One region of the Cyanobium sp. HWJ4-Hawea genome, then DNA from elsewhere that is predicted to be linked to it. Evidence: predicted binding sites of a transcription regulator. Region 1 holds the regulator's gene; the other holds the start of a gene.
The links. Region 1 encodes NtcA, which controls nitrogen genes in cyanobacteria. Its sites were predicted from a motif close to GTANCNNNNGNTAC; they were not measured.
Positions count from the first base shown of each region.

Region 2: a site for NtcA is predicted at 2,274-2,287, ahead of KBY58_RS06345 (circularly permuted type 2 ATP-grasp protein). Genes of this name have one in related genera too.

Region 1 covers NZ_JAGQBV010000018.1:27,140-35,576, forward strand. The annotation lists gene KBY58_RS05835 (thioredoxin domain-containing protein) at 1-362, shown strand, start outside; gene thyX (FAD-dependent thymidylate synthase) at 403-1,128, shown strand; gene dcd (dCTP deaminase) at 1,161-1,754, opposite strand; gene KBY58_RS05850 (cob(I)yrinic acid a,c-diamide adenosyltransferase) at 1,770-2,369, opposite strand; gene ntcA (global nitrogen regulator NtcA) at 2,595-3,335, shown strand; gene KBY58_RS05860 (DUF3084 domain-containing protein) at 3,377-4,573, shown strand; gene KBY58_RS05865 (resolvase) at 4,570-5,022, shown strand; gene KBY58_RS05870 (DUF3146 family protein) at 5,000-5,257, opposite strand; gene pth (aminoacyl-tRNA hydrolase) at 5,262-5,870, opposite strand; gene KBY58_RS05880 (TatA/E family twin arginine-targeting protein translocase) at 5,903-6,148, opposite strand; gene psbH (photosystem II reaction center phosphoprotein PsbH) at 6,171-6,371, opposite strand; gene psbN (photosystem II reaction center protein PsbN) at 6,484-6,633, shown strand; gene KBY58_RS05895 (alpha-mannosidase) at 6,621-8,437, opposite strand, start outside.
Region 2 covers NZ_JAGQBV010000020.1:27,089-35,525, reverse strand. The annotation lists gene KBY58_RS06355 (anthranilate synthase component I family protein) at 1-1,322, shown strand, start outside; gene KBY58_RS06350 (aminotransferase class IV) at 1,319-2,212, shown strand; gene KBY58_RS06345 (circularly permuted type 2 ATP-grasp protein) at 2,340-3,797, shown strand; gene KBY58_RS06340 (alpha-E domain-containing protein) at 3,791-4,789, shown strand; gene KBY58_RS06335 (transglutaminase family protein) at 4,774-5,655, shown strand; gene KBY58_RS06330 (transglutaminase family protein) at 5,659-7,788, shown strand; gene KBY58_RS06325 (redox protein) at 7,789-8,265, opposite strand; gene cobA (uroporphyrinogen-III C-methyltransferase) at 8,430-8,437, opposite strand, start outside.

The sequences.
Region 1 (8,437 bases):
GGTGCGAGGCCTGCAAATCGATGGCACCGGCGATGGAGACGATGGAGTCCCAACACCGCGGAGAGCTCAATGTGGTGCTGCTCAACGTCGACAACCCCCGCTGGCAACCACAGATGGATCGCTATGGCGTCAATGGCATCCCCCAGCTGGAATTGTTCAACGACCAAGGCGTCGACATTGGCCGCTCAATCGGCGCCCGCAGCGGCGCAGAACTGCAGGCCATGGCCCAGGCCCTAATCGCCAAGGAACCCCTGCCCAAGTTCGCCGGGATGGGTGCCATAAGCACGCTTGACGTCGCCGAGCAGAATCAAGCCAAAGGGGTGACATCCCCAAGCCAGGCCGGCCCCCGCAGCCACGGCTAATCCGACCAACCATCTCTGATAACCGCCAACCCAACCCCCCATGGATCCCCGTTTCCGGGTGGCCCTTATTGCCGCCACCCCAAATCCCCAGCAGTGCGTCTATGCCGGCATGCACCAGGACTACAGCGAGGGCTTTGTGGCAGGCGATTCGGCCAACTGGCCCGAAGAAACTAAGGCTGGGGAGATTTGTGTAAAGCGTTTGCTGTCTGGGGAGAGGGGCCACTACGGCCCCCTGGAGCATGCCCAAATTGTGCTGAATGTGGGCTGGTTTCCCCATTCGGTGATGCAACAGGCCCGCACCCACCGGGTGGGGGTGAGCTTCGATGTGCAGTCGATGCGTTATACCGGCGATCGCATCTGTAAAGCCGCAGCAGGGGAGCTGGAGCTGGAGGAGGTTTTCTACCTACGCCCAGAGGGTAATTACAGCGACCGGCAAGGTAAAAAATACGCCTACACAGGCGAGCAAAGGGCCATCGACCTGGGGCTTTGTCAGCAGGCCGCTGAGCGCTACAGGGATCTACTGGCGGCAGGTTTTGCGGAGGAGCATGCCCGCGGCATCCTGCCCTTCGACTATCGCCAACACTTTGTGGTGAGCTTCACCCTGCGGGCCTTTCTTCACTTTTTAGATCTGCGGGCCAAGCTCGATGCCCAGCAGGAAATTCGCGAACTCTGCGACCTGATGTGGCCCCACCTGCAAACCTGGACACCCCAGTTTGCAGATTGGTATGAGAGGAGCCGGCTCCACAAAGCCCGCCTGGCGCCCTAGGACTCCCTAAAATTCGCTAGAGCTCCCGGTACTTAAACTTTGGCAAGGGTCACCCGCTCTGGCTGATGTTGATATTTACCGGCCCGATCCTGATAGGTGGTCTCGCAGGGATCTCCCTCAAAAAAGAGCAACTGGCAAATTCCCTCATTGGCATAAATGCGGCAATCAGCCCCCGAAGAGTTACTGAACTCCAAGGTGAGATGGCCCTCCCAACTGGCTTCAGCTGGGGTGGTATTCACAATGATGCCAAGGCGGGCATAGGTGCTTTTGCCGAGGCAGATCACGGTGATATTGGCTGGCACCCTCATCTTTTCCAGCGCCACGCCTAGGCCATAGGAATGGGCCGGCAAAATGAAGTAGGACCCGTCGGCATCTTCGGCGAGGGCTGCTGGTTCGAGGTTGGCGGGATTGAAGCGCTTCGGATTCATGATCGTGCCCGGCACATGGCGGAAGATCAAAAACTCCTTGGGCGAGAGGCGCAGGTCGTAGCCATAGGAAGAGCAACCAAAGCTCAGTACTGGCGAGGCACCATTCTCTGGATCGAGATGCCTAACGAGGCTGGATTGAAATGGCTCGAGCATGCCCACTGCGGCCTGCTCCTTGATCCAAAGGTCGTTTTTAAGCATGACGGGAGAGAGAACCTAAAAGCCGCGACGCAGCTCGGTGACTTGATCAGCCAGGGCCATCAGGGCAGGCCCCATGGCAGGGCCAGTAAGGATGACATCCAGGTGGGCTGGACGGCGCTCAAGCGCATCGAGCACCTCGGCCGGCTGGAGGTAGCCCAGCTCCATCGCCAAGCCAAGTTCATCGAGCACCATTAGGTCCACCGCCCCACTGATCAGCTGCTCGCGGCTGAAGGCCCAAACCTCCTGCACGGCGGCCAAGGCGCCGCCATCTGCAAATTCAGCTTGCGCAGTTTCGGCCAAACAAGCTGGCACCGCAGGGCGCAGCCACTGCAGGCGGCCACATAGCCAAACACTGTTGGCCACCCCCTGCTCCACCCCGCCCTTGAGCAGCTGGGAAACCAGCACCCGGCTACCAAGACCAGCAGCTCGTAGGGCCTGGCTGAGAACGGAGCCAAAGCTGCCCCGGAAAGGGGCCGTATGGATCTGAAGCAGACCTTCCGACTGCTCGGCAATGCGTAAGGGCCTGGGGGCATGGGCCTGGATGCCACCGGCCACCAACTCCAACCGCTGCGGGCGCTGGTGGTTTGGGTTGGCAGCAGACAGGCTGGCGGTCATCAACTCCCCGGAGATCTGGCTTTAGGAACGCAGCCAGCCCTAGGGGCGAATGCCGCAGAATCTGAATGTAGCGGCGTAGGGGCCTTTTACAAGGAAAGGACACTACCGATAGTGGAAGCATCCGTACTACTGGTGCCGCGCCAGGGCATGGGGCGCCAAAAAGGTGCGGGTTGCTACATGTTGAGGCAGCGGTGGTACCTAGGTTCCTGCCATCTGTCCAGCACGATGGTTGGCGTGATCCACGGATTCAGCCGTACGGCCAACACACCGTCAACCGGCTCCCCCGGCAGCGTGGCGGGGGTCGGTGTGGCGAGCCAGGGCTCCGCAACCCTGCTGGAGGTAATCCGCTCCCTTTCTGGTAGCAGCGTTGAAACGGTTGAACGGGGGAAAACCATCTTCTTTCCCGGAGACCCCGCAGAACGGGTCTACTTATTGCGCCGCGGCGCTGTCCGCCTCTCACGGGTCTACGAATCCGGAGAGGAAATCACGGTGGCCCTACTCCGCGAAAACAGCCTTTTCGGGGTCTTGTCGCTGCTGACGGGCCAGCGTTCAGACAGGTTTTATCACGCGATTGCCTTCACCAGGGTGGAGATGGTGACGGCGCCGGCCACCTCCGTAAGGCGGGCCATTGAGCAGGACGCCAGCGTTGGACTGCTCCTGCTGCAGGGCCTTTCTTCGAGGATTCTGCAGACCGAAACGATGATAGAAACCCTCACCCACCGCGATATGTCTTCGCGGCTGGTGAGCTTTCTGCTAGTTCTCTGCCGGGATTTTGGGGTGCCTGGCAACGAGGGGATCACCATTGATCTGCGCCTCTCACACCAGGCGATCGCCGAGGCCATTGGCTCCACCCGGGTAACAATCACCCGCCTGCTGGGCGACCTACGCAACGAAGGGCTGGTGCAGATCGATCGCAAAAAAATCACCGTGTTTGATCCGATCGCCCTGGCCAAGCGCTTTAGCTAAAGCCTTTCGCCGGGGGATACTGGTACCCCCTGCTGAAACCTGTGTCGGGCTGGCTTCTGATCCTGGCGCTGCTCGTGCTTGGGGGCGTGCTCTCGACCCTTGGTGATCGCCTGGGCAGCCGGGTGGGCAAGGCCCGTTTAAGCCTGTTTCAGATGCGGCCCCGACGCACGGCCGTGTTGATCACCGTGCTCACCGGCAGCGTGATCAGTGCCGTGTCTTTGGGCTTAATGCTTTTGGTGAGTGAACGGCTGCGGGTGGGGCTTTTTGAGCTCGACAAGCTGGAAACTCGCCTGCAAACCAGCCGCAGCAACCTGGCCACGAGCGAAGCCAAGCGGAAGCAGGCAGAAAAGGAGCAGGCCCGCTTCCAGGGCCAACTAAACCAATCGGAAGCCAGGCTGGTGACCCTGCGTGGGAGCCTGGCACCGCTGCTGGCCCAGCGCCGGCAACTGGAGGCGGAACGCAGCCGCTTGGGCCGCGACCTACAGGTGCGGGATGCCGAAATCCGCAGCAACGAAAGGGATTTGGCCCAGGTGCGCAGCCAAATTGCCGCCGGCACAAAAGAGCTCAAGGATCTGGAGACAAACCTGATTGCCTTCCGCCGGGGCGATGTGGTGATCAGCAGCGGTCAAATCCTGGCCAGCGCCAAGGTGAAGCTGGAGCAGCCAAGCCAGGCAAAATCCGTGGTTACGGCCCTGTTGCAGCAGGCCAACCTCAATGCCTTTCGCAGGGTGCTGCCGGGCCAGAACGCTGATCGGCAAATTCTGCTGGTGCCCCGTAGCGACATTGCCAAACTCGAAGAAATGCTTGCCAAACCAGGCAGCTGGGTGGTGAGCCTGATTTCGGCAGCCAATGTGTTGCGCGGGGAAAGGCAGGTGCTGGCCTTCCCCGACCTCCGGCCAAACCGACCCGTGATCAAGGCCGGTGAAGTGCTTGCCAGCACCATCCTGGAAGGGGATCTCAGCAATCCCGAGGCGATCAACAGACGCCTAAATCTGCTGCTCGCTGCCGCCTATGCCCGAGCCCAGCGCCAGGGCACGGTGGCGGATGGCCTTCAGGTGGATCCAGCCGCGGTGCGGCAACTGAGCTCGGAGTTAAGCGAACGACCCAGGGGCCTTGTCGTTGCCCTTTCGGCGGTCGCTGTTCAAAGTGCTGACACTCCCGATCCAATTGCGGTGGAACTGCGCTGGGATCGGGATGGCGATCTACAGAAGGGTGGCGCCCGGGGCAACCTTCGGTGAACTGGAAACCGAATTGCCTAATTGCCGGCATCGACCCAGGCCGCAGCAAATGCGGTCTCGTCATTGCCGATCGGGTGGGCGGCTGGATCGAACAGGCCGCCATTCTCGAACCGGAAGCGGCCCTCGCCTGGCTGGGCCATTGGCGGGGCGAAGGCCTAGCCAGCCTGGTAATTGGCAACGGCACCGGCAGTAGGGGCTGGCTTCATGCCATTGCCCCATTGGGTATGGAAACCCATCTCGTGGACGAATACGGCACCACCCTGGCCGCCCGGCATCGCTTTTGGCAGCTATTCCCCCCCAAAGGCCTCAGGCGCCTAGTGCCCAGGGGCCTGCGCCTCCCCCCCCGCGACCTGGATGATCTAGCGGCCCAGCTACTGGTGGAAGGCCACCTGAAACGGGAACTCAAGCGCCGGGACAGCGCCCTGATCAGAACTTGGCCCGCACCGTAAAAACGTAGTCACCACCAGGCTCCAGCTGGTAGTCAGCCTTCAGCAAAAAGCGCAGCAGGGCATCTTGGATCAGGGCCCGGCCCAGGGAGGGCTCCACACTTAATTGACCCCGATCGAATGCCCAGCTAAAGGTCCACTTAAAACCGCCCGCACTCACCTCACCCTCCAACAGCCGTTGGCTAAAGCTCTGGTGAAGCACCCTCAATTGCGCCGTGGTGGCAGGAAGTCGAGCCATGCAATCAGGTTGCGGCCTCTTCTGGCTTGAAACTGTTCAAACGATTGCCAGCCCGCTCGAGCCCCAGGCGCAGAATTAAGTCGATGCCACTCTCAACCTCGGCCAACACCGATTTGAGTTGGGGCTGTTCACCTGAGGCAAAGCTGCCCAACACGTGGCCCAAGGTGCGCTCTTTGCGCTCAATTGGGTGGAGGGCAGGGGCCCCAATGCCAATGCGTAGCCGGGGAAAATCCTGGGTGCCCAGGTGGCTGATCGTGCTGCGTAAACCGTTGTGACCGCCTGCACTACCGCTGGCGCGCAGGCGCAATTTGCCCAGGGGTAGGTCCATGTCGTCGACCAGCACCAACAACTGCCCAGGCTCCAGGCCAAACCAATCGAGGGCAGCACGAATCGAGCGGCCGCTCTCGTTCATGTAGGTCTGGGGCATCAACAACCTCAAGCGCCTATTTCCCTGGCCCACTTCAGCCAGGAGGCCGTGCAACTTGGCCTGATTACGAAAGCTAGCCTTTGCCGCTGCCGCCAACTGCTCAAGGGCCATGAAGCCCACGTTGTGGCGAGTGCCGGCATATTTGCTGCCCGGATTACCCAGGCCCACAACCAGCTGTAAAGCCAGAGCTGGCGACTCAGGATTCAAGGCCACTCCCGTCAGGCCGCGGGCGGCTCTTCGATAACCGGCTCTGGCATAGGAACGGGCAGTTGAACTGGGGCTTCAGTTTCAGGATTCATGGCACCACGGAACTCCTTCTCAAATTCCGAGGAGGCCGATTGAAATCCCTTCAGGGTTTTGCCCAGGGTCTTACCCAGCTCAGGCAGGCGCTTCGGTCCAAACACCAGCAACCCAATGGCAGCAATAACTGCCATTTCGGGTAATCCGATGCCAAAAAAATTCATGGAGCTGGGGGGTGATTGGAGCTCAGCCGAAGCCGTTCCAGTTCACGTTGATGCCTTCCAGCAGCAGCGACTTGTTGTACAGCTGCAGGATCACCAGCAGAAACACTAGGAAAAGCACCATGAAGATGCCCATCACCGGAGTGGTGCCCCAACCCGGCACAACCTTGCCGTACTCGGAATTCAAGGGGCGGAGCAGATTTCCGAGGCGGGTCCGTTGGGCCATGGCTGCTAGGTCCTCTCGCTCAAAGAATTGCAATAGCTACTGTAAGGGCCTCGCTGGCTCCGATGCGTTGGGCTGTCGAGACTTGTGACGCAATTCGCCAGGTAAACGCCCCATGGACCCCGCCGCTACTGGCTCACCTGCCCTTTCCATAGCCATGGCCGTTTTGGCCGTACTGCTTGCCCTGACTGGCTTTGGCGTCTACACGGCCTTTGGCCCTCCGTCGAAGCAACTGACCGATCCCTTTGACGATCACGAAGATTGAGTTGGTCCTACCAACCAAAAACCCAGGGCCCAGGGTTTGAGTTCAACTGAGAGCTTTTGGGGCGATTGCTGATCCAGGCCGTCCAACCGCGCCAAAAGCGTCCAATCGGCCCCCAAATCCAATTGGCGGCGACCTGGCGAGCTGTTTTGAACAGCCACTAGCAGCTCGCCGGGGCCTGAACCGGCCCTGCAACTAACCAGCTGGAGACCATCCCCCAGGGGTGGCAAGCCAAGCTGAGTAGCGGGGCCAGGGATTGGTGATTCGGCGGGCCTAAGCCAGAGGGGCTCCCGAAACCGGATTGCCTGCTGCGGCACCTGGTCCTGTTGCCAATGGCCAGGGCAGGGCATCAGCGCCAGGCGTAGGCGCTGATATCCGTTGTCTGCGCCTGGATCAGGCCAGGTGGGGGCCCGAAGTAGCGAAACCCCAAGGGCTCCAGGGGCAGCAGACACCCCCTGGGGGCCATCGAGCAACACGGCCAAGCCCCCCTGGCCAGGCACCGATGCCAGCCAACTGATCACGGGCACTTCCCAGCGGGCCAGTTCGCGGGGGGTGATGGCCTGGGCGGGGCGTTCCAAAATGCCCCCACTGGTGTCGGCTGCCCAGCGCTGGGCAGGCTGCAGCAGGGGAATCTCCAGGCGCAGCAGTTCATGGCGGGCTCGCCAGTCGACCTGCAGCAGCAGCTCAACCCAGCTCGATCCAGCCCGCAGGCGCACCTCCAGACGCACGGAGCTGTCGCCGCAGTAGCCCCGTTGCACAAAGCTGCAACAAAGGGGCCCCTGTTCTGTCAGTACCGGACCTTCCTGCCAAGCCCATGGCAGGGGATGCTCGCGGTAATCGGCTGCCAAATCCCAGGCATCCCAGAACTCACCGGAATCGCCAAAGCGCTGCCAAGCCAGGGGGGCGGCCAACTGGGGGACCCCATCGGCACCCCAGAGCTGAACAAGCCCCCCAGCTCCCACTTCCAGGCCCACCAGGCCGTTATCTACCCGCCAGCGGCCCTGGCTGTTGGAATCGCCAGCGCGCCCGGGCAGGGTTTCCAGCTCCACCGTATGGCTGATCCCGGCAAGACCTGCAGCCGGTGCTGGCTGGGCACCCAGTTGGCGTTGCAGGGGCTGGGCCACCACCCCCGCCAGAGACGGCAGCTGAACCCAACTGGCACCGCCGTTAGAAGGCTGCTGGGGCAACGGTTGACCGTGGCAACTCCACTGGCCTGGTGGCAAGCGCAGCACGACCGCCTGGGGCGCCAGGGGCTGGAGTTGGGCGACCCACCAATGCTGGCTGGACTCACTCTGCGGGTCGGCTTGCGGGTGCCTACCGCCAGCCAACCAGGCCTGCAGGGCCCAATCCCGTTGCTGCCTGGCCTGGCGGCGGGCCTGGCGCCATTGGGGCTCGGCCTGCTCAAAGACCTCAGGAATAGATGTGCCCGGCAGGATGTCGTGAAACTGCTGGAACAGCAGCACCCGCCAATCGATAGCGGTAGGTGCCAAAGCCCCGGCGGCCAAGCTGGCCCCGGCGAGGCCAGTCGCCAGCTCCGCCTCCCGAAGCAGGCGTTCGAGGCTGCGGTTATGCCGCTTCTGATCCGGCCGACTGGTGGCGCAGCCCCGATGCAACTCCAGGTAGAGCTCATCGCGCCAAACCGGCAAGTCATCTTTAGCGGACTCCAGCCCAGCCAAATAGGTCCGCAGGCTGCCCTGGTGCTGCTGCACCGCCTCCCCTTGCTGGTGCCACAACTCCAGCTGCTCGAGCATTTCAGCGGTGGGGCCGCCGCCGTGGTCGCCCACGCCCGGTAACCAAAGGGCCTGGG
Region 2 (8,437 bases), on a different contig from region 1:
TGGCCTGGCGCGAGCCCATGGCCCTTGTGCACGGCCTGGTAGCCAAGTTCGGCCGCGAGGGTTTGGTCTGGCTCGACGGCGATGGTGTGGGGCAAGGCCGCTGCAGCCGGATAGGCATCAATCCCCTGGCCCAGCGGGTTTGCCGCGGCCTGCCGGGGCCCACCTGCCCGGAAGATCCCTGCTCGGAAGATCCCTTCGCCGCCCTGAGTTCCATCTCCCAGGATGGCGGCCACTGGATGGGCTGGCTGGCCTACGAGGCCGGGGCCTGGGTGGAGGCCGGCGCACACTGGGCCACCAGCGACATGGCCGTGCTGTGGGCCGCCCGGCACGACCCGATATTGCTGCTCGACCACCAGGAACAGAGCCTGGTGCTGGAGGGCAGCGATCCGGGGCGAATCAAGGCCATGGCTGAGCTGATCGAAGCCCTGCCCATGGCCAAGGGGCCCCACCAGGCCGGGGAGGCAGCAAACCTTGGCATTCCCCTGCAGGCCTGGCAGTGGCACACCGACCCCGCCGCCTTTGGCCGCCAGGTAAGCCAGATCCTGGAATGGATTGCGGCCGGAGACCTGTTTCAGGCCAATCTGACGGCCTGTTGCGAATTCCAGGCTCTGGCCCCCCCCGATCCCCTTGCCCTCTACGGCCGCCTGCGCCAGGGCTGCCCCGCCCCCTTTGGGGGCCTGGCGATCGCCGGCGCTGGGGCCCAGGGCGAAGCCGTGCTCTCCAGCTCCCCGGAGCGTTTCCTGCGGCTGGGGCAGGCCGGCCAGGTGGAAACTCGACCGATCAAGGGCACCCGCCCGCGCCGCAGCGATGCCCAGGCCGATGCAGCCGAAGCCGCCGCCCTGGTGACCAGCGGCAAGGATCGGGCCGAAAACGTGATGATCGTGGACCTGCTCCGTAATGATCTGGGCCGGGTTTGCCAGCCCGGATCGATTGGGGTGAGCCAACTGGTGGGTCTAGAGAGCTATCGCCAGGTGCACCACCTCACCTCGGTGGTGCGGGGCAGCCTGCAACCTGAGCGCAACTTGGTGGACCTGCTGCGGGCCTGCTGGCCCGGCGGTTCCATCAGCGGAGCCCCCAAAATTCGGGCTTCTCAACGGCTGGCAAGCCTGGAACCGGTGCCCCGGGGGCCCTACTGCGGCAGCCTGTTTTGGCTTGCTCCAGATGGCCAATTCGATAGCAACATCTTGATCCGATCAGTTGTGATCAAGGACCAAAGGCTGCGGGTACATGCCGGTTGCGGCATCGTCGCCGATTCCGATCCAGCGGCTGAAGCAGAAGAAATGGGCTGGAAGCTAAAGCCCCTGCTGGAGGCCTTGGCATGAGTGCGGACGGCCCCGGCAAAGCGATCGCCTGGATCGACCAACCCGGGCCAAAGGGCAGTTGGGGCAACCCCGACGAACTGGCCATTCCCGTCAGTGATCGGGCCCTACTGCTGGCCGATGGGATTTTTGAAACCCTGCTGGTGGAAGCAGGTGTGAGCTGCAGGCTTGAGGAACACCTGGCCCGCTGGCAAAGGGGCGCCCACCTGCTCGCCATGGCCGAGCCCCCGGCCAAAGGCCAGGTGCAAAAACTGATTGGCGAAGCAGTTAGCCGCAGCGGCATCACAGGCGGTGCCCTCAGGCTCAATTGGAGCCGGGCCGGCGGGGGACCGAGCGGGGGGCCGAGCGGGGCCGGGCGGGGCCTGGATTTGCCCAGCGAGCAAAGCGGCCGCTTCTGGCTGCAACTAAATCCCTACCGCCCGAACTTCGCGCCGGTGCGGCTGTTCGTCAGTCCCACGGAAAGCCGCAGTGCCACCAGCCTGCTGAGTTGCTGCAAAACCATGGCCTACGGAGCGGCGATCCAGGCCCGCCGCCAGGCGGTAGCCGCCGGTTTCGACGACGCCCTGCTCCCCTGCTCGGGGGCCCCGCACCCAGGCGAATTGAGCTGCGGCACCAGCGCCAATCTCCTGGTGCTCAGCAGTTCTGGCTGGATCACCCCTCCCCTGGCCAGCGGTTGCCTCCCGGGGGTAATGCGCGGCCTGGCCCTGCAGCTGGGCCTGGCCAAAGAAAAGGTGATTGGCGCCGCTGATTTGCACGCCAGCGCCGGCGCCCTACTGATCAACAGCCTGGGCTGCCGGCCGATCAGCCAGTTGGGCGACCAGCCCCTGCCGATCGCCCCTGAACCTGAAGCCCTATGGCGGCAATTGCTGGCGGCGCCGGGAATCACAACTTGAGCAATTCATAAATCCGAACTAGGCACTAACCCTGCGCAACTGCCACGCAAGCCTTGGGTTTGTAGCAATAGGCACTCGGGCATTAGCCCCCGCTGGCCAGGATCAGCTCAGCTGTCACGGGCGGGGAATGTTTACCGAATACAGGCCCACCCGGGGATACGACGAATACTTCAGTGCCTTTGACCAACCCCGCAGCAGCCTCCAACCCCTGCTCTCTTCCCTGGGTCAGCTGGGCCTGGCCGAACTGAATCGGAACCATGCGGCCGCGGGCATGCTGCTCAAACGCCTGGGCGCCACCTTCCGGCTCAACGATTCCGGCAATAAGGGCGTAGAGAGAATCCTGCCCTTCGACCCCCTGCCCCGGCTCATTGGCCTGGCGGATTGGCAACGCCTGGAGCAGGGCTTGGTTCAACGGCTGGAGGCGATCGACCAATTTCTTGGGGACGTCTACGGGCCCCAAAAAATTCTCAACGACGGGGTGGTTCCCCGCGCAGATGTTGAAAGCTCCCAGGGCTGGCGGCCCGAGATGCGGGACTTTCAGCCCCCCCTCGGCAAGTGGTGCCATGTGTCTGGCCTTGATCTGGTCAGGGATGGTGAAGGCACCTGGCGCGTGCTTGAGGACAACCTGCGTTGCCCCTCCGGGGTGGCCTATTTCCTCGAGAACCGGCGCGTGATGAAGCGCATGTTCCCGAGCCTGTTTTCGGGGCGCACGGTCCAACCGATCGACGACTACCCCTCCCATCTGCTGCAAACCCTGCGGGAACTTGCCCCCTGGACCGACAACCCCAAGGTTGTGCTGCTCACCCCTGGAGTTTTCAACAGCGCCTACTTCGAGCACAGCTACCTGGCCCAGCAGATGGGAATCCAGCTGGTGGAAGGCCGGGATCTGCTCTGCCAGGAAGACCGGGTTTGGATGCGCAGCACCAGTGGCCTGGAGCCCGTGGATGTGATCTACCGCCGCATCGACGACGATTTCCTTGATCCAGCCGTATTTCGCAGCGATTCGATGTTGGGGGTGCGGGGCCTGATGGGCGCCTACCGAGCCGGCCGGGTAGCCATCGCCAATGCCCCGGGCACGGGTGTGGCCGACGACAAGCAGATCTACGCCTACGTGCCGGAAATGATCCGCTACTACCTGGGGGAAGAGCCGATCATTGAAAACGTGCCCACCTACCTCTGCTCCCGCCCAGACGACCAGGCCTATGTGCTGGCCCACCTGGGCGAACTAGTGGTGAAGGCCGTGGCCGAAGCCGGGGGCTACGGAATGTTGATCGGGCCCCATGCCAGCCAGGCTGAAATTGCTGATTTTGCGGGGAAGATCAAGGCCGACCCCCGCAACTACATCGCCCAACCCACCCTCGAACTCTCGACGGTGCCATCCCTCAGCGAAGGCGAACTATTTCCCTGCCACGTGGATTTGCGGCCCTACGTGTTGCGGGGCAAGGGGGCCTGGATCAGTCCGGGTGGCCTGACCCGGGTGGCGCTGCGCCGGGGCTCCCTGGTGGTGAATTCATCCCAAGGCGGCGGCTGTAAGGACACCTGGATTGTCGATGAAAGTTCGGCCCAGGAGTTGGTCCCATGCTGAGTCGAGTTGCCGACTCCCTCTACTGGATCAACCGCTACGTGGAGCGGGCAGAGAACATCTCCCGCTTCGTTGAAGTAAGCGAAGCGATGGCCCTCGATTGCCCCCCCGGCAGTGCCGAACCCTGGCTACCCCTAATCGAGGCCAATGGGGACCGGGAGCTCTTCGACAAGCTGCACCCCTCCGCCACCCCGGAAGATGTGGTCAGCTTCCTGGTGCGCAACGAAGAAAACCCCAACAGCATCATCAACTGCATCGCCTTTGCCCGGGAAAACGCCCGCCAAATCCGCGAGGTGATCACCACGGAAATGTGGGAGCAGCTCAACGACATCTACTGGATCCTGCAAGAAAGCACGAGCTTCTGGAAGGAGCCGGGCCAGGAGCAGCTGCGCAACATTCGACGGGCCTGCCAACTCTTTTACGGGATCACCGATTCAACCTTGAGCCGCGACCTCTCCTGGCAATTCAGCCGGCTGGGGCGCCTGCTGGAGCGGGCCGAAAAAACCAGCCGCATCCTCGATGTGAAGTACTTCCTGCTTTTGCCATCCCCCGATGAGGTGGGGGGGGTGCTCGATGAACTGCAGTGGATCTCCCTGTTGCGCAGTGCGGGGGCCTATCAAATGTTCCGCCAATCGCGGCAGCAGGCGATCGAACCAAAGGCGGTGGCGGGCTTTCTCCTACTCAATCCGATCTTTCCCCGTTCGGTGCGCTACTGCCTCGAGCGCATCCACGAAACGCTCAAAATCATCAGGGGTGAATCCGTGCCCGGCGCTCCTGATGAGCTGGAATGCCTCAGCGGTCTGACCCTGGCCCGCTGGAGCTACACCAGCATTGATGCGTTGATTGCCGAGGGCCTCCATGAAGCCATCGACAGCCTGCAAAGCGATTTCAATCAACTTCACGAACAGATTGAACAGCGGTACTTCATCACTGCCAACATCTCTGCTTCTCCCACCACCCTTTCCAGCGCAGAGTTGCCATGCGTGCCCGCCTAACCCACACCTTCACCTACCGCTACAGCAAGCCGGTGCAGCTGGGTCCGCACAGGTTTTGCCTCAGGCCCCGCCCCCATGGCTTCCAGCGACTGATCGACTATCGACTGGAGGTGACGCCGGATCCGAGCCAACTTTTTGACCTGCTTGCCGCCGGTGGTGATGCCATCACCCGGGCCCGCTTTCTAGGGGACACCGACCTATTTCAGGTGGTCTCCCGCTCGGAGGTGGAAACCTTCAGCGCCCCCCTGGTGGAGGCTTGCCTCGACGAAGAAATGGCGCGCCTACCGGTGCCGATTGGCCGGCTAAACCCCGACCTGGCTAGCAACCTCCAGGGCTGGTTACCCAATGGCCAGCACGATGCCGCGGCGGTGGACCTGGCCCAGGAAGCACTGATGGGTAGTGATCAACGCAGCCTGACCTTCCTGCAGCAGCTACTCGAAATCATTCAAGACCGGGTCAAATACACCCAACGCCACATCGGTCCGGCCTGGCCCGCAAGCCGCACCCTGAAGGAGCGGGTGGGCTCCTGCCGAGATCTGGCGATGCTGATGATTGAGTGCTGCCGCAGCGTGGGCCTGCCGGCTCGATTCGTCAGTGGTTACCACCTGGTAGAGCCCAAACCCGATCGCTACGACCTCCATGCCTGGACCGAGGTATATCTTCAGGGGGCTGGTTGGCGCGGTTTTGATGCCAGTGGCATCGGTGCCGTAGATGATCGCTATATCCCGATCGTCACCTCCTCCAAATCAGACCTAACTGCCGCAATTACCGGCAGCTTCTCTGGCCCACCAGGCGTTGAAAGCATATTTGAGTGGGCAATAGAGGCCGAGATAATCAGCAATAGCCAGCTAAAAATTGGCTACTAAATAATGGCTTCCGATTCGACAGCTTCAGCTGCAAATTCAGCAGCAGCTGCAAATGCAGCCTTAGTTGCAGAAGCAGTCGAAAGGCGGTTGGTTGAAGCAGGCATAGAGCTCACCTTTGGTGGCGAGCCCACCTACGTGCCTTTTGATCCAGAGGGCGCCGAATGGAGCGTGGCGGCCGATGGCCCCAGCAAACTTGGTTACGCCAAGGCCTTGGGCAGGAAATTGCAGGAGCGGCAGTGGCCCGGCAGCACCCTGATCTATTGCCCTGGCAAGCGCTACGACGGCGAAGTAAACCCCCGCTGGGCCCTGCGCCTGATCACCGGTGCAGATGGCACTCCGGTGGTGAATTGGCCCCAGCAGGGCCTGGAGCCAGCGGCCCAAGCTGCCCTACCCCACCCCACAAAAAAAGCGGCTCGCCAGTTTTTGGCGGCCATCGGCGCGGCCCTGGGTTGCAAATTGCACCCCCTCGAATTGCGCGATCCCCTTTCTGCGAGCAACCGGGTCTGGGCCGCTCCGCTCTGCCACGAAGACGTTGATTCCCACGACGAAGGGTCATGGCATGGGGCCCAATGGCCCCTGAAAAGAAAACTGCGCGAATTAAGTGGGGCCCCTGGGCCCGCTGGTCTGCGCCTACCCCTGCAGCACTTCCCCCAAGGGGTGCTCTACCAGGTGTTGACCCTGGAGATTTCAGCAGATGGCTGGAACCTATTTCTGCCCCCCCTGGCCCGCCAGCCCCTTGAGCAGTTGCTATTGGTGATCGCTGAAGCATCAAGGGGCTGGAGCCAACCCGAGCTCAGTGGCGTGCTGCCCCTCGACATCGACGGCGCCTGGCAGGTGCTCGGCCTGACCGCCGACCCTGGGGTGCTGGAGGTAAATCTGCCGGTGTGTCGCAGCTGGGAGGCCTACGCGGGCTGGATACGGGTGCTGGAGGAGGCAGGTGAGGCCGTGGGGCTGCGCTCCTGGCGGCGCCGGGGTGACCAGATCGAAGGCAGCGGTGGCGGCAACCACCTGCTTTGGGGCGGCCCCAGCCTGGAAACAAATCCCTTCTTCGGGCGGCCGGCCTGGTTGGTCGGAATCCTGCGCTACTGGCAACACCACCCGAGCCTGGCCTATCTCTTTTCCGGCAACTCGGTGGGCCCCGCATCCCAGGCACCCCGCCCAGACGAGGGCAGTGCCGACTGGCTCGACCTGCAACTGGCCCACAGCATTCTCGAGGCCCTGCCCGAAGGCGATCAACGGGTGGCGATCAGTGAAACCCTCCGCCATCTCCATGCCGACAAGAGCGGCAACACCCACCGCAGTGAAATAAGCCTCGACAAGTTTTGGAATCCCGCCTGGGCCGCCGGCTGCCAGGGCTTGATTGAGTTTCGGGCCCTGGAAACCTTCCCCCACCACCAGTGGACAGGGGCCGTGGCCCTGCTCTGGCGGGCCCTGGCCCTGCATCTGCTGCGGCCTAGCCAGCGCCCCTCCAGCCTTAAACCCTGGGGCGCAAGCCTGCACGACCAATGGCTGCTGCCCAGCCAGCTCTGGCTTGACCTGGAGGCCGTGCTGGAGGAGCTAACAGCCGACGGGCTGCCCCTCGATGCCAGCATTTTTCGGACCATCTGGAACTGGCGTTTTCCGGTCCTGCTGCAGTGGCAGGAGCAGCAGGCGAGCCTGGAAATCCGCCGCGCCCTGGAACCCTGGCCCCTGCTCTGCGACACGCCAGTGGAAGGGGGCAGCACCAGCCGCTTTGTGGACAGCTCCCTGCGGCGTTTTGAGGTGATTGGCAATGGCGCCTTCCACCAGCGCTACGGGTTGGTGCTCAATGGCCGCCCCCTACGGCCCGGCGCAGATGGTCGCCAACCCCTGGCCGTGCGCTACCGGCAAGAAAGCCTCTATCCCTGCCTCCATCCCTGCATCGCCAACCATGTGCCCCTGGAACTGGTGCTTGTCGATAGCCAGGAAATTGATCCGGCAAAAACTGGCCCAAGAAAACCATTGGCCAGCTGGGTGCTGGAGCAGGAGGCGAGCGGCTTTAAACCAACGGCTGTAGATGGGCAAGCAGCAGATTTGCAATTGCCAAACCCAAAGCAATCGCCCTGGCAAGGGAGCTGGCCTGGGGCCTGCACCGTTGATTTACGGCTGAATTAACTACCAGCTGACGCCGTGCAGTTTGGGAAGGGGCGCCGTTCGGAACGTGGTGGCAAACAGGCGCGGAATCTTGCGGCTGTTGTACACCCGAAATTCCCTTTGAACATTGGCGCCCTGATCGCGCACGGCCTGGTTGAGCACCACCGAGCCGTCGGGGTCAGACACCGATCGATGGAAGGTCCCGGGCGGAATGCGCAGGATGTCGCCTCTAGTTTCCAGGCGAACAATGTGAAACGGATAATTCCAGCCCAGGTTCACCAGATAAAAGGTGCGGCCGCCATGGAGAGCTAAAAGGTTGTCTTCCTGGTGGGGATGCAAATAGAACTGCCAGGCGCCAGTTTTTTCCTCATCGGGGGGGCTGATCGCCGGACCGGAATGGATCACCAGGTCGCGGGCGTTGGATTCAGCAACGGTGATATCAAAAAAACGAACTGCAGGGGTATCGCGAAATTTCTCATAGGGAATCAGCTCAAACATCGGTGAGCGATCCGTAGGGGCAGCAATACCAGCCATGGGTAAATGGGGCTTTTAAAGAGCCAACTCAGTGACCAATTGAACCGTTCAGCGGTCGGACAAAACGTTGCAGCCGCTACGAAACCATGGCAACGCAGACCACTTCAGTGATTGACTTACAAATCGCCTCAGAAGG